One region of the Streptomyces sp. NPDC091416 genome, then DNA from elsewhere that is predicted to be linked to it. Evidence: riboswitches for the same ligand, from Rfam matches in the RefSeq annotation. Region 1 holds a riboswitch; the other holds the start of a gene.
The links. A riboswitch is a leader RNA that binds a small molecule or an ion and turns the genes downstream of it on or off. The one in region 1 is predicted to bind glycine.

Region 2: another riboswitch for glycine. It lies ahead of gcvP (aminomethyl-transferring glycine dehydrogenase); the one in region 1 lies ahead of gcvT (glycine cleavage system aminomethyltransferase GcvT).

The regions. Positions count from the first base shown of each region.
Region 1 is NZ_JBIVTU010000011.1:15,510-23,076, forward strand. Features, by position in the region: gene ACIQMX_RS28890 (L-serine ammonia-lyase) at 1-1,187, opposite strand, end outside; gene glyA (serine hydroxymethyltransferase) at 1,354-2,613, opposite strand; gene gcvH (glycine cleavage system protein GcvH) at 2,634-3,011, opposite strand; gene gcvT (glycine cleavage system aminomethyltransferase GcvT) at 3,104-4,219, opposite strand; glycine riboswitch at 4,363-4,455, opposite strand; gene ACIQMX_RS28910 (AAA family ATPase) at 4,625-5,311, shown strand; gene ACIQMX_RS28915 (enhanced serine sensitivity protein SseB) at 5,415-6,185, shown strand; gene ACIQMX_RS28920 (enhanced serine sensitivity protein SseB C-terminal domain-containing protein) at 6,361-7,167, shown strand; gene ACIQMX_RS28925 (ABC transporter permease) at 7,560-7,567, shown strand, end outside.
Region 2 is NZ_JBIVTU010000035.1:9,860-17,426, forward strand. Features, by position in the region: gene ACIQMX_RS41660 (glutamate-cysteine ligase family protein) at 1-603, opposite strand, end outside; gene ACIQMX_RS41665 (hypothetical protein) at 1,084-1,677, shown strand; gene ACIQMX_RS41670 (DUF5999 family protein) at 2,000-2,206, shown strand; gene gcvP (aminomethyl-transferring glycine dehydrogenase) at 2,291-5,176, opposite strand; glycine riboswitch at 5,370-5,468, opposite strand; gene ACIQMX_RS41680 (PRC-barrel domain-containing protein) at 5,570-5,953, shown strand; gene ACIQMX_RS41685 (DNA polymerase IV) at 5,875-7,344, opposite strand; gene ACIQMX_RS41690 (MerR family transcriptional regulator) at 7,438-7,567, opposite strand, start outside.

The DNA.
Region 1 (7,567 bases):
ATCTGGACGAGGCCGCCGACCGGGTCGCAGGTCAGGCCGAGGTTGTGCTCCATGCCGATCTCCGCGGCGTTCTCGACCTGTTCCGGGGTGCCGCCCAGGACCTCGGCCAGGGCGCCCGCGGCCATCGAGCAGGCGGAGCCGACCTCGCCCTGGCAGCCGACCTCGGCGCCGGAGATGGAGGCGTTCTCCTTGAACAGCATGCCGATGGCGCCGGCCGCCAGGAGGAAGCGGACGATGCTGTCGTCCTTCTCCGCCTCGGTGGCGCCGCCGGCCGCGAAGTTCATGTAGTAGTGCAGCACCGCCGGGATGATGCCGGCCGCGCCGTTCGTCGGGGCGGTGACGACGCGGCCGCCCGCGGCGTTCTCCTCGTTGACCGCCATCGCGTAGAGGGTGATCCACTCCATCGCGTGGGTCTGCGGGTCGCCCTCGGCGCGCAGCTGGCGGGCGGTGTTCGCGGCGCGGCGGCGGACCTTGAGGCCGCCGGGCAGGATGCCCTCGCGGGACATGCCGCGGGAGACGCATGCCTGCATGGCGCGCCAGATGTCGAGCAGCCCGGAGCGGATCTCGTCCTCGGTGCGCCAGGCGCGCTCGTTCTCCAGCATCAGGGAGGAGATCGACAGACCCGTGTCCCGGGCGAGGCGCAGCAGCTCGTCGCCGGTGCGGAAGGGGTGCCTGAGTGCCGTGTCGTCGGGGACGATCCGGTCCTCGCCCACCGCGTCCTCGTCCACGACGAAGCCGCCGCCGACCGAGTAGTACGTCTTCTCCAGGAGCGGGGCGCCCTCGTGGTCGTACGCGAAGACGGTCATGCCGTTGGCGTGGTACGGCAGCCTCTTGCGGCGGTGCAGGACCAGCTGCTTGTCGGCGTCGAAGGCGATCTCGTGCATGCCGAGGATGTTGATCCGGCCGGTGGAGCGGATGGCGTCCACCCGGTCGTCGGCCGTTTCGACGTCGACGGTACGGGGGGACTCGCCCTCCAGGCCGAGCAGCACGGCCTTGGGGGTGCCGTGGCCGTGGCCGGTCGCGCCGAGCGAGCCGAAGAGCTCGGCGCGTATCGAGGCGGTGTGGGCCAGCAGGCCCTCGTTCTTCAGCCGGCGCGCGAACATACGGGCCGCGCGCATGGGGCCGACCGTATGGGAGCTGGACGGGCCGATGCCGATCGAGAACAGGTCGAAGACCGAGATGGCCACGGGTGACTCCTAAGGGTTGGTAGACGCCGTTGTCTGCCGGGTGGTGCGGTACGGGCGGGGTGGGCCCGAAGAGCGGGACAAGGGAGCGGGGGCAAGGGATGGGGCACCGCGCTCACTGTTCAGTGTGCGCGGTGCCCCGCCCCGACGTGCAAACGAGCCGGTCCGGCTACTTCACACCGGGGTACAGCGGGAACTTGTCGGCGAGCGCGACGACGCGGGCCTTCAGGTCGTCCGCGTCGTACGACGGCTTCAGCGCCGACGCGATGATCTCGGCGACCTCGGTGAAGTCCTCGCCCTGGAAACCGCGGGTGGCGAGCGCCGGCGTGCCGATCCGCAGACCCGAGGTGACCATGGGCGGCCGCGGGTCGTTGGGGATGGCGTTGCGGTTGACCGTGATGCCCAGCTCGTGGAGCCGGTCCTCGGCCTGCTGGCCGTCCAGCTCGGAGTTGCGCAGGTCGACGAGGACCAGGTGCACGTCCGTACCGCCGGACAGGACGGAGACACCGACCTCGGTGACGTCCGGCTGGACCAGGCGCTCGGCCAGGATGCGGGCGCCGTCCAGGGTGCGCTGCTGGCGCTCCTTGAACTCCTCGGTCGCCGCCACCTTGAACGAGACGGCCTTGGCCGCGATCACGTGCTCCAGCGGGCCGCCCTGCTGTCCCGGGAACACCGCCGAGTTGATCTTCTTGGCGAGCTCCTGGGTGGAGAGGATCACGCCGCCGCGCGGACCGCCGAGGGTCTTGTGCGTGGTGGTGGTGACGACGTGGGCGTGCGGCACCGGGTTGGGGTGCAGGCCCGCGGCGACCAGACCGGCGAAGTGCGCCATGTCGACCATCAGGTACGCGCCGACCTCGTCCGCGATGCGGCGGAAGGCGGCGAAGTCCAGCTGACGGGGGTAGGCGGACCAGCCGGCCACGATCAGCTTCGGCTTGGACTCCTTGGCGAGGCGCTCGACCTCGGCCATGTCGACGACACCCGTGTCGTCGACGTGGTACGGGACCACGTTGTACAGCTTGCCGGAGAAGTTGATCTTCATGCCGTGGGTCAGGTGACCGCCGTGGGCCAGGTTCAGGCCCATGATCGTGTCGCCCGGCTTCAGCAGCGCGAACATCGCGGCGGCGTTGGCCTGCGCACCGGAGTGCGGCTGCACGTTCGCGGCCTCGGCGCCGAAGAGCGCCTTGATGCGGTCGATCGCGATCTGCTCGACCACGTCGACGTGCTCGCAGCCGCCGTAGTAGCGGCGGCCGGGGTAGCCCTCGGCGTACTTGTTGGTCAGGACGGAGCCCTGGGCCTCCATGACCGCGACCGGAGCGAAGTTCTCCGAGGCGATCATCTCGAGGGTGGACTGCTGACGGTGGAGCTCGGCGTCGACAGCGGCGGCGACGTCCGGGTCCAGCTCGTGGAGGGAGGAGTTCAGAAGCGACATCAGGTGGTCCCTTGGGGTCTTTAGTTGCCGGAGAACGCGGTGTACTCGTCGGCGGAGAGCAGATCGGCGGGCTCATCCGTGACGCGTACCTTGAACAGCCAGCCGCCTTCGAACGGAGCGGAGTTCACCAGCGACGGGTCGTCCACGACGTCCGCGTTCGCGGCCGTGACCTCGCCGGTCACCGGCGAGTACAGGTCGCTGACCGACTTGGTCGACTCCAGCTCGCCGCAGGTCTCGCCCGCGGTCACCGTGTCACCGACCTCGGGGAGCTGGGCGTAGACGACGTCACCGAGCGCGTTGGCCGCGTACTCCGTGATGCCGATCGTGGCCACACCGTCCTCGACGGCCGACAGCCACTCGTGCTCCTTGCTGTACCGCAGCTGCTGGGGGTTGCTCATGACCTGAATTCTCCTGTACGCGGGGGAGTGCTGATGAACGGTGGTCTTACGGTGTGAGACGCGACTGCGTCACTTCTCGACGTGCGCGGAAGCTACTTCTGCCGCTTGTAGAACGGCAGCGCCACGACCTCGTACGGCTCGTGGCTGCCCCGGATGTCGACGCCGACGCCCTGGGTGCCGGGCGTGGCGTGCGCGGCGTCGACATACGCCATGGCGATCGGCTTGCCGAGCGTGGGCGAGGGCGCGCCCGAGGTGACCTCGCCGATGACCTGGCCGTCCGCGACGACGGAGAACCCGGCGCGCGGCACCCGGCGGCCCTCGGCCACCAGGCCGACGAGCTTGCGGGGCGGCGCGGTCTCGGCGCGCTCGGCGGCGGCCTCCAGGGCCTTGCGGCCGACGAAGTCGCCCTCCTTCTCGAACTTCACGACCCGGCCCAGACCGGCGTCGAACGGCGTCAGCGCCGTGGTCAGCTCGTGCCCGTACAGCGGCATGCCGGCCTCCAGGCGCAGCGTGTCGCGGCAGGAGAGCCCGCACGGGATCAGGCCACGGGAGGCGCCGGCCTCGGTGAGGGCCTTCCACAGCTGCTCGGCGTGGGCGGGCGCGACGAACAGCTCGAAGCCGTCCTCGCCGGTGTAGCCGGTACGGGCGATGAGCGCGGGGACCCCGGCGACCGTGCCGGGCAGCCCGGCGTAGTACTTCAGGCCGTCCAGGTCGGCGTCGGTGACGGCGGCCAGGATGGCGGGGGACTCGGGGCCCTGGACGGCGAGCAGCGCGTACGCGTCGCGGTCGTCGCGGACCTCGGCGTCGAAGCCCTCGGCGCGCGCGGTCAGCGCGTCCAGGACGATCTGGGCGTTGCCCGCGTTGGCGACCACCATGTACTCGGTCTCCGCGAGGCGGTAGACGATGAGGTCGTCCAGGATGCCGCCGTCCTCGGCGCAGATCATCGTGTAGCGGGCGCGGCCCGCGGAGACGGTGCCGATGTTGCCGACGAGCGCGAAGTTCAGCAGGTCGACGGCCTGGGGGCCGGTGACGGTGATCTCGCCCATGTGGGAGAGGTCGAAGAGACCGGCCCGCGTCCGTACGGCGTTGTGCTCGTCGCGCTCACTTGCGTAGCGCAGCGGCATGTCCCAGCCCGCGAAGTCGGTCATGGTGGCGCCCAGGAGACGGTGCAGGGCATCGAGGGCGGTGAGACGGGGGGCGGTGCTCATGGATGAAGGCTCCCAGGGCATGACGACGAGGACGATCCCTCCCCATCTGTCATCGGAACCTGAGAGGTTCGCCGAGAGACCCCGCAGGGGTTCGGCTTGCACCTTGGGTGGAGTCGCCGGGGCGACTCGCTTTTCAGATCTGCCTCATCCACGCGGTACGGGGCCTGAGAGATTCAAGGGAGGAACTTGCTCCTTCGGCGCCCGGCACGGGGCCGGGACTCTCCCGCGCGGATTCGAGCGGCCTTTATGCAGTTGACGGGGTCATCATCGCACGCATTGCGGGAGAGTGGGGGGCCGGTGCCGATGCAGGTCTCCTGGGGGATCCGGCGGGTCGGACGGTTGTGCCGCATTACCTTTTCTTTACACTTCTTGGGCAGGTGTGGGTCAGCCGACAGGGGGAGGGCGATGACGTTGCAGCGGTACGCGACGACCGCGGGGGTCGCGCACGGCGCACTGCCCGCGCAGCCGGGGGCGCCGGCCAGGGAGATCGTGGGCCCGCACGCGCCCGTCGTACGGGACCTGCGGCAGCGGGACGGGCGCAGCCCCCGCGCTCTGCACTTCACGGCCGGCGATGTGGTGGTGGTCTCCGGGCTGCCCGGCAGCGGCAAGTCGACGCTCATCGCCCGGGCCGTCTCGGCGCACGCCATCGACTCCCAGGACACTAGGGACCGCTGGGCCGCCCGGCTGCCCCGCTTACTCCCGTACGCCCTGTACCGCCCGCTCGTCCGCGTCGCCCACTACTGGGGGCTGTGGCGGGTGCTGCGCTCCGGCGCCTCCGTCGTCGTCCACGACTGCGGCACCCAGGCCTGGGTGCGGGGCTGGCTGGCCCGCGACGCCCGGCGCCGCGGGCGCACCCTGCACCTCGTCCTCCTCGACGTCACCCCGCGGGCGGCGCGGGAGGGCCAGCGCGAACGCGGACGCGGGGTGTCCGGATACGCCTTCGCCCGGCACCGCAAGGCCGTGGGACGCCTCCTGAGGGAAACCGAGTCGGGCCTGCTGCCGCTCGGCTGCGCCTCGGCCGTGCTGCTGGACCGGGAAGCGGCGGGCCTGCTGGCGCGGATCACATTCGCAGACGCACAGAGTGAGGCCTGAGAACGTCCTGTCCGATGGCTGGACAGCCGGTGGGCGACTGGCGGGTATGCGGGGCCGCGGCGTTAACCTCTTGCTGCACGACATGGGGTGAGAGAGGGAAACAGTGGACATTCCGGCACCGGCCGGGCCCCATCCGCAGGGCGGATGGCCGGCCAACGAGCTCGAAGAAGTACTGAGCGCCTCGCTCGGCAGCCCCGAGGCGGGCGGCCGGCTGGTGGAGGTGCTGGGCCGCAGCCACCTCTGGGTGCCCCTGCCCAACGGCGGCTCGCCGGACGCCACCGACCTGGATCTTCCGACGCTGGACGTCGAGGGCGCCCCGTACGTCCCCGTGTTCAGCTCCGAACAGCAGTTCCTCACCGTCGTCGGCGCGCACATGTCGTTCACCGTGGCCCCCGCACGCGAGTTCGCCCGGGGCCTGCCCCCGCAGCTCGGCATCGCGGTGAACCCGGGCGGCGCGGTCGGTGTGCCGCTTCCGCCGCCCGCCGTCGCCGAGCTCTGCCGGGCCGGGCGCACCGTACTGGACGGGCCGGCCAGCGGCGGCCGGGTCCGCCTGTACGAACCGGACTGGCAGGAGGAGCCCGTCGACTTCCTCTCCGCCGCGGCCGGCGAGTTCGAGGAGAGCGGCGTCGTGCTCAGCGCCCGCCGCGCCCTGGCCAGCATCGAGGGCGGCGACCCCGTCCTCTTCGTCGGCATCGAGTTCTCCACCTGGGACGGTGCCGGGCGCAACGCCCCCATGGACGCCCTCGGCCGGGCCCTGGGGCGCGTCGAGGTGCCGTGGCCGGTCAACCTGGTGCTGCTCGACGTCGCCCAGGACCCGGTGGCCGACTGGATGCGCGCACGGGTGCGGCCCTTCTACCGGCGCCCCGCCGCATAGCGGTACGGCACGGGGACCGGGGCGCCGCGTGACGACGGCCCGGTCCCGCGGAGTCAAGTCGGTGTCAGGGCCGCCGCATAAGCTGGTTTGATGGCTGGTGCCTCGGCACCGAGCCGTCCCCGAGAGCCCGGGAGCGGCAGCCGAGACGTTGGATCGAAGAGGGGCGGGACCCAGGGTGAGTGCGGCAGGCAGCGCGGCGGCCGGGCAGGTCGAGCACATGCTGCGCCAAGTGACGCCCGGGCGCTTCGACGCGTACGAGGCCCTCCTCCAGGCACTGGCGGCCGACCGGATCTGGATGCTGCTCTGGCACGGCCGGGCCGGCTCGCCCGACGCCCAGTACGGCAACATGGAGATCGACGGCCTCGGCTACGCCCCCTGTGTCACCTCGTCCCAGGAGCTCTCCGCCAGCGGCTGGAACCGCGACCACGAGGTCGTCGGCGGCCGGGACATCGCCCGCGCCCTGTTCCCCGACCGCTGGGGCATCTGGCTGAATCCGCACGCGCCGGGCGGCGGAGTCGGCATTCCCTGGCTGGACCTGCGCCGGATCGCCACCGGCCTGGACCGGATGCCCGCCGGCCCGCTGCGGATCAGTGAACCCGGCATCGAGATCCCGCAGTTCTACGCCCAGCTCACCCAGCACGCCCACCACACCCCCGCGATCCGCTCGCTGCGCCGCGCCTGGGTGCAGCCCGCGCTCGGCGCCCCGTACCTCGCCATCGGTCTCGATCTGTACGACACGAGCGGCCCGTCCGTCGACGCCGTGCGCGCGATGATGCAGCAGTCCATCGGCACGGTCCCGGAAGGGCTCCCGGTGTCCACCGTCGCGATGGCCGACGAGTACGACCCGGTCGCGATGTGGCTGCGCGTCAACTCCCGTCCGTTCTACGACCGCGAGCCGCACGCCCCGGCCGGCCGCGGCGCGGCCGTCGCTCCCGGTTACGGATACCCGCAGGCGCCGGGCCCCGCCCCGCGCGCCTACTGAGCCCGTCCGGGCCCTTCCCGCAGACCGGACAAACGGCTCCTCGACGGACAAGGCGCCCGCCACGGTCACCCAAATAGCCACCCAATGGCGCCGGTTGGGCGTCATGTCCGTTCTGGTGGATTAGCGGCCGAGTAGTCCGCTCACTCGATCAAGCTGTCCGGATAACGGAAGATCACTCAACGCATCACGTTTGAGCAAACATTCACCGTCAGGTCTGGCGGGTGATCGCAAAAGGGCTGAAGACTCCACGGAGCAGGTGCTCCATGCCCTTCGCGCCCCACTCACGAGCAGGGCCCGTACGGCCGCGCACCGTCGCACGATTCAGGTTGAAGAAGCCGCTGCAGCGGCGGTCATGGGCCGGCCACCGCCGGCCGAGAGGGGTCTCCAGCGCAATGACGGC
Region 2 (7,567 bases), on a different contig from region 1:
GAAGCGTTCCGGGGTCACCTGAAGATGGAGCTGCACCGAGGTGCACGCCGCTTCCGGCGTGATCGACGCCGAGGTGCAGAGCAGTCGCTCCACCCCCTCGATATCCAGGGAGAAATCCTCGCCGCGCGCGGCCACCATTTGATCGTTCAGCAGCGCGTAGCGGTCGACATCGGAGAGGTTGGACCGGACCATGTCCTCGCGGCCGAGGGTGGGAAGTATTCCGATCATCATGATCCCGGCATCGACCTCGGCAGCCTTCCGGTCGGCATATCCGAGACCCGTTCTCAGCTCTTCGGCAAGTTGATCGAGAACACGTCCTGAAAGATTATGTGGAACTATGTTCACTTCGAGATTGAACATCCCCAGTTCCGTCTGGAAATCCCGGCTGGCGATGCGCTCCAGAACCTGTCCATTCAACATCTTCGGCATACCGTCGGCGCCGGCCAGATTCAGTTCGATCTCCATGCCCATGAGGTTGCGCGGCCGGTCGAACCTCCGCTCCGCCAGGAGCCTCCCCAGCACCTCCAGGCACTGGTGAAGCTTCCTCCGGTACTTCTGCCGGTCGGACAGGTCAAAGGCGCCCGCAACGACCTTCTCCCCCATCGAAGTGTCCCTCCTCGAGTGGGCGGCCCGCGGCCCAGGCCGCTCGCGTCACGATCGATAATGCCCAGGCAACGAGATCCATAACGCCCCGCGGACGCCGTGCACCCGCTAATCTGATGCCTGAGGCCCGGGGCACATTCACTCGGCATGACGCAGCGCGCAGTTTCCCCGGCGGGCGGCAGAGAAAGAGCCGACACGTTTCAGCCTACCGCGGCGCGGGAAAAACCCGAGGCGGTGGCTGCGCCGCTCACACCGAATCCGCATAATCTCCGCATAATTGAGACCGGATACCGCCTTGCCGGCAATAGCCGTGGCGGCTAGTGGAAACACCGCGTGAACACGTGTCGTATAAACTCCGCGGACGAGGCAGAGAGTTGACGCACCGGCCCAGTCACCGGCCTCCTCTGGCCCCGCACGCCGACAGCGCCGTCTGCACCCGCCCACGCTCCACCGTGTCTCCGAAGTGAGAGGCGACCCACTATGCCGCTGCATGTACCCCCGGCTCCCGCGCCCGCTCTGCGCAGCGTTCACGCGGCGCTCGGTTCACCGACCGCGGTCCGCGAGGCCCGCACCCCCGCTCTGCGGTCCGTCCAGGGCCCGCTGAGCCCCGAACACCCGCTCCCCGTCCATGTGCTGGACCGCATCGGCGGGGACGGGCTCGCGCCCACGACCCGGCTCGCCGGATGGCGCTTCCTGATCCGCAGTACCGAGCGGGCCGTCGCCGCGGCGGAGACGATGCTCACCCCTGACGGCTGGGCCTTCTCGCACTTCTTCGAAGGCCCGTACATCGCCTCGACCGAACTCGCGCTGCGCCAGGCGGAAGCGGCGGCGACGCCGTACCAGCCGAGGCTGCTGTCCATTCCCGAGCTCTACATGCTGGCGCTGTGGCTGCACGGGGACACCGAGGCCGACGCGTCCGGCGGGTCCCCCGCCCCGGCCGATCTGCTCGTACCGCTGGCTCCCGCCCCACCGGGCATCGCGGCACACCGTCCGCACCGGGTCGCTGATCTGCTCCCCGTGATCACCACCCGTATCGCACCCGGCCCCGGCCCCCTGCTCGGCTCTCCCGCCTGAGCCCGGCTCCCCCCACGTGATGGCTCTGTGCCCCGCCACCGGATCCGGTGGCGGGGCACAGAGCCATCACGTGGGGGCTACTCCTGCCCATCCGGACTAGCCCCATCCGGCCACCCCGAACCACCCGAAGTGACAGTGCAGTTGCGTTGAACCGTCCGGGCGGGTGATGCGTCCTGAGAGGAGTGGAAGCGCTGCTGCGAAATCCCTGCGGATCGACGTCCGTAGGGCAACACTGGGACCGGACCGATCGATACGGGGGGCGGCCATGAACACCTCTTCAAGCCGCAGGACACTCAACTCAACGCAGCGAAAGAACCCAGCCATGTGTCAGCACCAGCCAGCCTGCCCGACAGCCGATTCCGCCGACCGGGAAGCCGCCCGCCTGGTGGCGCACCACCCGGAACAGGGGTGGAGCCTGCTGTGCAACGGCGTCCTGCTCTTCGAGGACACCGGAGAGCTGCTTCCGGACGGGCAGATCATCGCCCCGCACCGGCCGCTGGGAACAGGCCGGGTGGTGAAGGCGGCCTGAACGGCCGTACGGAAAAGGGGCCGGCCCGGAGAAGTCTCCGAACCGGCCCCCACGCGTGTCCGCGTCACATCCTGTGATCCCGCGTCAGTTGTCGTACTCCTCGAGCGGCGGGCAGGAGCAGACGAGGTTGCGGTCACCGAACGCGCCGTCGATCCGGCGTACCGGCGGCCAGTACTTGTCGGCGGCCGAGACCCCGGCCGGGAAGACGGCCGTCTCGCGGCTGTAGCCGTGCTCCCACGCACCGCCCAGCGCGGCCGCGGTGTGCGGGGCGTTGGCCAGCGGGTTGTCGTCCGCGCTCCACTCGCCCGAGGCGACCTTCTCGATCTCGCCGCGAATGGCGATCATCGTGTCGCAGAACCGGTCCAGCTCGGCGAGGTCCTCGCTCTCGGTCGGCTCGATCATCAGCGTGCCCGCGACGGGGAACGACATGGTCGGCGAGTGGAAGCCGTAGTCGATGAGGCGCTTGGCGACATCGTCGATGCTGACGCCGGTGGCCTTGGAGATGGGCCGCAGGTCCACGATGCACTCGTGCGCGACCAGGCCCGCCGGGCCGTTGTACAGAATCGGGTAGTGCGGCTCCAGCCGCTTGGCGATGTAGTTGGCCGCGAGCACGGCGACCTGCGTCGCACGCTTCAGTCCCTCGCCACCCATCAGGCGCACGTACGCCCACGAGATCGGCAGGATGCCGGCCGAACCCCACGGAGCGGCCGAGATCGGTCCGACACCGGTCTCCGGACCGGCGGCGGGCTGCAGCGGGTGGTTCGGGAGGTACGGCGCCAGGTGCGCGCGGACGCCGACGGGACCGACGCCGGGGCCGCCGCCGCCGTGCGGGATGCAGAAGGTCTTGTGCAGGTTCAGGTGCGAGACGTCGCCGCCGAAGTGACCCGGCTTGGCGAGGCCCACCAGCGCGTTGAGGTTGGCCCCGTCGACGTACACCTGACCGCCGGCGTCGTGCACCTCGGCGCAGATGTCGGCGACGTGCTCCTCGAAGACACCGTGCGTGGAGGGATAGGTGATCATGAGCACGGCGAGCTCGTCGCGGTACTGCGCGATCTTGGCCCGGAGGTCCTCGATGTCGACCTCGCCGTCGTCGGCGGTCTTCACCACGACGACCTTCATCCCGGCCATCACGGCGCTCGCGGCGTTGGTGCCGTGCGCGGAGGACGGAATCAGGCAGACGGTCCGGCCCTCGTCACCGTTGGCACGGTGGTACGCGCGCACGGCCAGCAGCCCCGCGAACTCGCCCTGCGAGCCGGCGTTCGGCTGGATGGACACCGCGTCGTAGCCGGTGACCTCGGCCAGGCGCTCCTCCAGCTCACGGATGAGCGTCAGGAAGCCCTCCGCCTGCTCGGCCGGCGCGAACGGGTGCAGCGCCCCGAACTCGGGCCAGGTGATCGACTCCATCTCGGCGGTGGCGTTCAGCTTCATGGTGCAGGAGCCGAGCGGGATCATGCCGCGGTCCAGCGCGTAGTCACGGTCGGCGAGCTTGCGCAGGTAGCGCAGCATCGCGGTCTCGGAGCGGTGCTGGTGGAAGACCGGGTGGGTCAGGTACGTGTCGGTGCGCAGCAGCCCCTCGGGCAGCGCGTCGGCGGTCGTGGCGTCCAGCGCCTCGATGTCGCCGTCGGCGCCGAAGGCAGCCCAGACGGCCGCGATCTGCGCGCGGGTCGTGGTCTCGTCGCAGGCCAGCGAGACGAGGTCACCGTCGACGAGCCGCAGGTTGACGCCACGCTCGCGGGCGTCGGCGACGACCGCGGAGGCCTTGCCCGGGACCCGGACGGTGAGCGTGTCGAAGTGGGCACCGGTCACCACGTCGATACCGGCGGCCCGCAGGCCCTCGGCCAGGATGGCCGCGTAGCGGTGCGTGCGCCGGGCGATCGTCCGCAGCCCGTCGGGGCCGTGGTAGACGGCGTACATGCCGGCCATCACGGCGAGCAGCACCTGCGCGGTGCAGATGTTGCTGGTGGCCTTCTCGCGGCGGATGTGCTGCTCGCGGGTCTGCAGGGCCAGCCGGTACGCCTTGTTGCCGTCCGCGTCCACGGAGACGCCGACGAGACGGCCCGGGAGGCTGCGTGCGAACTTCTCGCGCACCGCCATGAAGCCGGCGTGCGGTCCGCCGAAGCCCATCGGCACACCGAAGCGCTGCGTGGTGCCGACGGCGATGTCCGCGCCCAGGTCTCCGGGGGACGTGAGCAGCGTGAGGGCGAGCAGATCGGCGGCCACGGTGACGATCGCGCCGAGCTCGTGGGCCTGCTCGATGACGGGCTTGATGTCCCGCACGGCTCCGGAGGCGCCGGGGTACTGGAGCAGCAGGCCGAAGACGCCGCGCTCGGCGAGGTCGGCGGGGATGCCGTCGGTGAGGTCGGCGACGACGACCTCGACGCCGGTCGGTTCGGCACGGGTCTCGATGACGGCGACGGTCTGCGGGAGGGTGTCCGCGTCGACCAGGAAGACGCCGTTCCTGACCTTGCCGACGCGCCGGGCCAGGGCCATGGCCTCGGCCGCGGCCGTGCCCTCGTCGAGCAGCGAGGCGCCGGAGGTGGGCAGTCCGGTGAGCTCGGCGACCATCGTCTGGAAGTTCAGGAGGGCCTCGAGGCGCCCCTGGGAGATCTCGGGCTGGTACGGCGTGTACGCCGTGTACCAGGCGGGATTCTCCATCACGTTGCGGAGGATCACCGGCGGGGTGAACGTGCCGTAGTAACCGAGCCCGATCATCGGGGCCAGGACCTGGTTGCGGTCGGCGAGCAGGCGCAGCTCGGCGAGGACCTCGGCCTCGGTCCGGGCGTCCGGGAGCTTCAGGGCCTCGGCGCTCTTGATCACATCGGGCACCGCGGCGGCGGTGAGCTCGTCGAGCGAGCCGTAACCGACCTGGGCGAGCATCTTCGCCTGTGCCTCGGCATCGGGACCGATGTGGCGCTGCTCGAACGGGATTCCCTGTTCCAGCTGGGAGAGCGAAGTGCGACGGGGGGTCATGATGGAGGCCTCCTGGTCTGTCACGACCTGCGAGGGGCACCACGGCGCGGGGTGCCCGAACGGCCTCCCCCTCTGTCATCTCAACCTGAGAGCTTCACCGGTGCCCACGGGGCGCACCGGCTTTCACCGTCGGTGAGGGAGGACTCCGGTCCGGCCGTGGCCGTGCGGAACCCGCCCTGCTTTCCAGAGTGACCTCGTCCGTGCGGTACGGGGGCCTGAGAGATTCCGGGGAGGATTTGCTCCTTCGGCGCCCTCCGGCTTCTTCTCCGGAGGACTCTCCCGCACGGGGTCAGCAGCCATGGCCAGCCTACCAGCGGGGTATGCGAGGGAGATCTCGAGTGGCCGACGCCACGGATCTGCACTTCTGTAGTGCCTGTGGAGTAGCCGTGACCCATGGGAGGGACCGTGCAGACCGACATCGATCCGCGCAGCCTGATCGGCCGCAAGGCGTTCGACCGCAAGGGCACCAAGATCGGAACCGTGGACGAGGTGTATCTCGACGACGCGACGGGTGTGCCCGAATGGGCGGCCGTACGCACCGGGCTGTTCAGCCGGGACGCCTTCGTCCCGCTGGAGCCCAGCGAATTCGTCGAGGACACGCTGCGCATCCCCTTCGACCGCGCCCTGATCAAGGACGCACCCGACTTCGGGGTCGGCCGCCATCTCTCGCCGGAACAGGAGCTCCAGCTCTACCGGCACTACGGTCTGGACTCGGCGGCGCCCGCCGAGAGCGCTCCGGACCGTGACTTCGGCAAGCTGGCCGGCCAGGACGAGTAGTCCACCGGGTTCCGCACGAGCGGCAGCGGATCGGCCGGCCGCAGTTCCGGATCATCGATGCGGAACGTGCGGACCCGGCCGGGCGCCGATTCCGGTTCCTCGAACCGCACCGTCACCCGGCCGACCCCGCTGCCCTGCACCCAGCCGTGCCCGTGGATGTCATGGCGTACGTCGTGCCCGGCCGGCCAGCGCCGCGCGGCGAGCTGCTCCGGGCTCTCCTGTGCGGGTTCCCCGCCCTCCGGCCCTCCCTCGTCCCCGGCAGCGCGCGCGCCCGGCTCCGCGACGTCGGCGTCCGGGAGCTCGGCGGCCAGCCGCTCACCGGCCGCCTGGGCGAACAGATCCTCCTGGGTGAAGTCGGCGAGGCCGGTGACGCCCACGCCCAGCAGGCGGACGCCCCCGGTCGTGTCCACCGCCTCCAGGAGCCGCGCGGCAGCCTCTCTGACGACCGAGGGGTCGTCCGTGGGCCCGCGGAGCGTCTCGGAGCGGGTGAGGGTCGAGAAGTCGTAGCGCCGCACTTTCAGCACCACCGTGCGTCCTGACCTTCCGGCCTCCCTCAGCCGGTGGACGCAGCGGTCTGCCAGTCGCTCCACCTCGTTGCGCACCCGGACCCGGTCGTGGAGATCCATGTCGAAGGTGTCCTCGACGGAGACCGATTTGGCGTCGCGCTCGGCGACCACGGGCCGGTCGTCGAATCCGAACGCCATGCGGTGCAGCGAGCTGCCGTGCGCCTTGCCCAGCAGCCGTATGAGCTCCGCCTCGCCCGCCTCGGTGAGGTCGTTGACCGTGGTCATGCCGGCGCGGCGCAGATGGTCCGCGGTGGCGGGGCCGACGCCGGGCAGGGTGCGTACGGGCATGGGTGCGAGCAGCGCCCGCTCCGTGCCCGGCTCTATCAACAGGATCCCGTCGGGTTTCGCCTCCTCGGAGGCGATCTTCGCCAGCATCTTGGAGCCGGCCAGACCGACGGATCCGCTGAGCCCCGTGACCGCCTCGATCGCCCCGCGCAGCTGCTCGCCGATCTCCATGGCCGAGGCCGTGTCGTCCGCCGTCCCGCCCGCCTCCAGGTCGACGAACGCCTCGTCGAGGCTGAGTGGCTCCACCAGGGGCGAGAGGCGGCCCAGCAGCTCCATGACCTGGTCGCTCACGGTCCGGTAGAGCGCGAAGCGCGGCTCGAGATAGGCCGCGTTCGGCGCCAGCCTTCTGGCCTGCGCCATCGGCATCGCCGAGTGCACCCCGAAACGACGGGCCTCGTAGGAGGCGGTGGCGACGACTCCCCGGGGTCCGAGTCCGCCCACCACGACCGGCTTGCCGCGCAGGCTCGGCTTCGCCGCCTGCTCCGCGGACGCGTAGAAGGCATCCATGTCCAGATGCAGGATGGTGGGCGCGGCTCTCACATCAATCGATGGTGCCCTACGGCACTGACAGTCGCCCTGTCACAGCGGCCGGCGCACCCCGGTTTCCCGGGGCACGGCCGCCCTCCCACGGGTTCAGCCCGCCCGGTTGCGGCGGCGGGCCAGTTCGTCGGTGGGGTTGTTCCCGATCAGCGTCTCGCCGGTGTCCACACGTTCGCCGTGCAGCTGGGAGAGCGCGGCGTCGACGTCCCGCCACACCACCCCG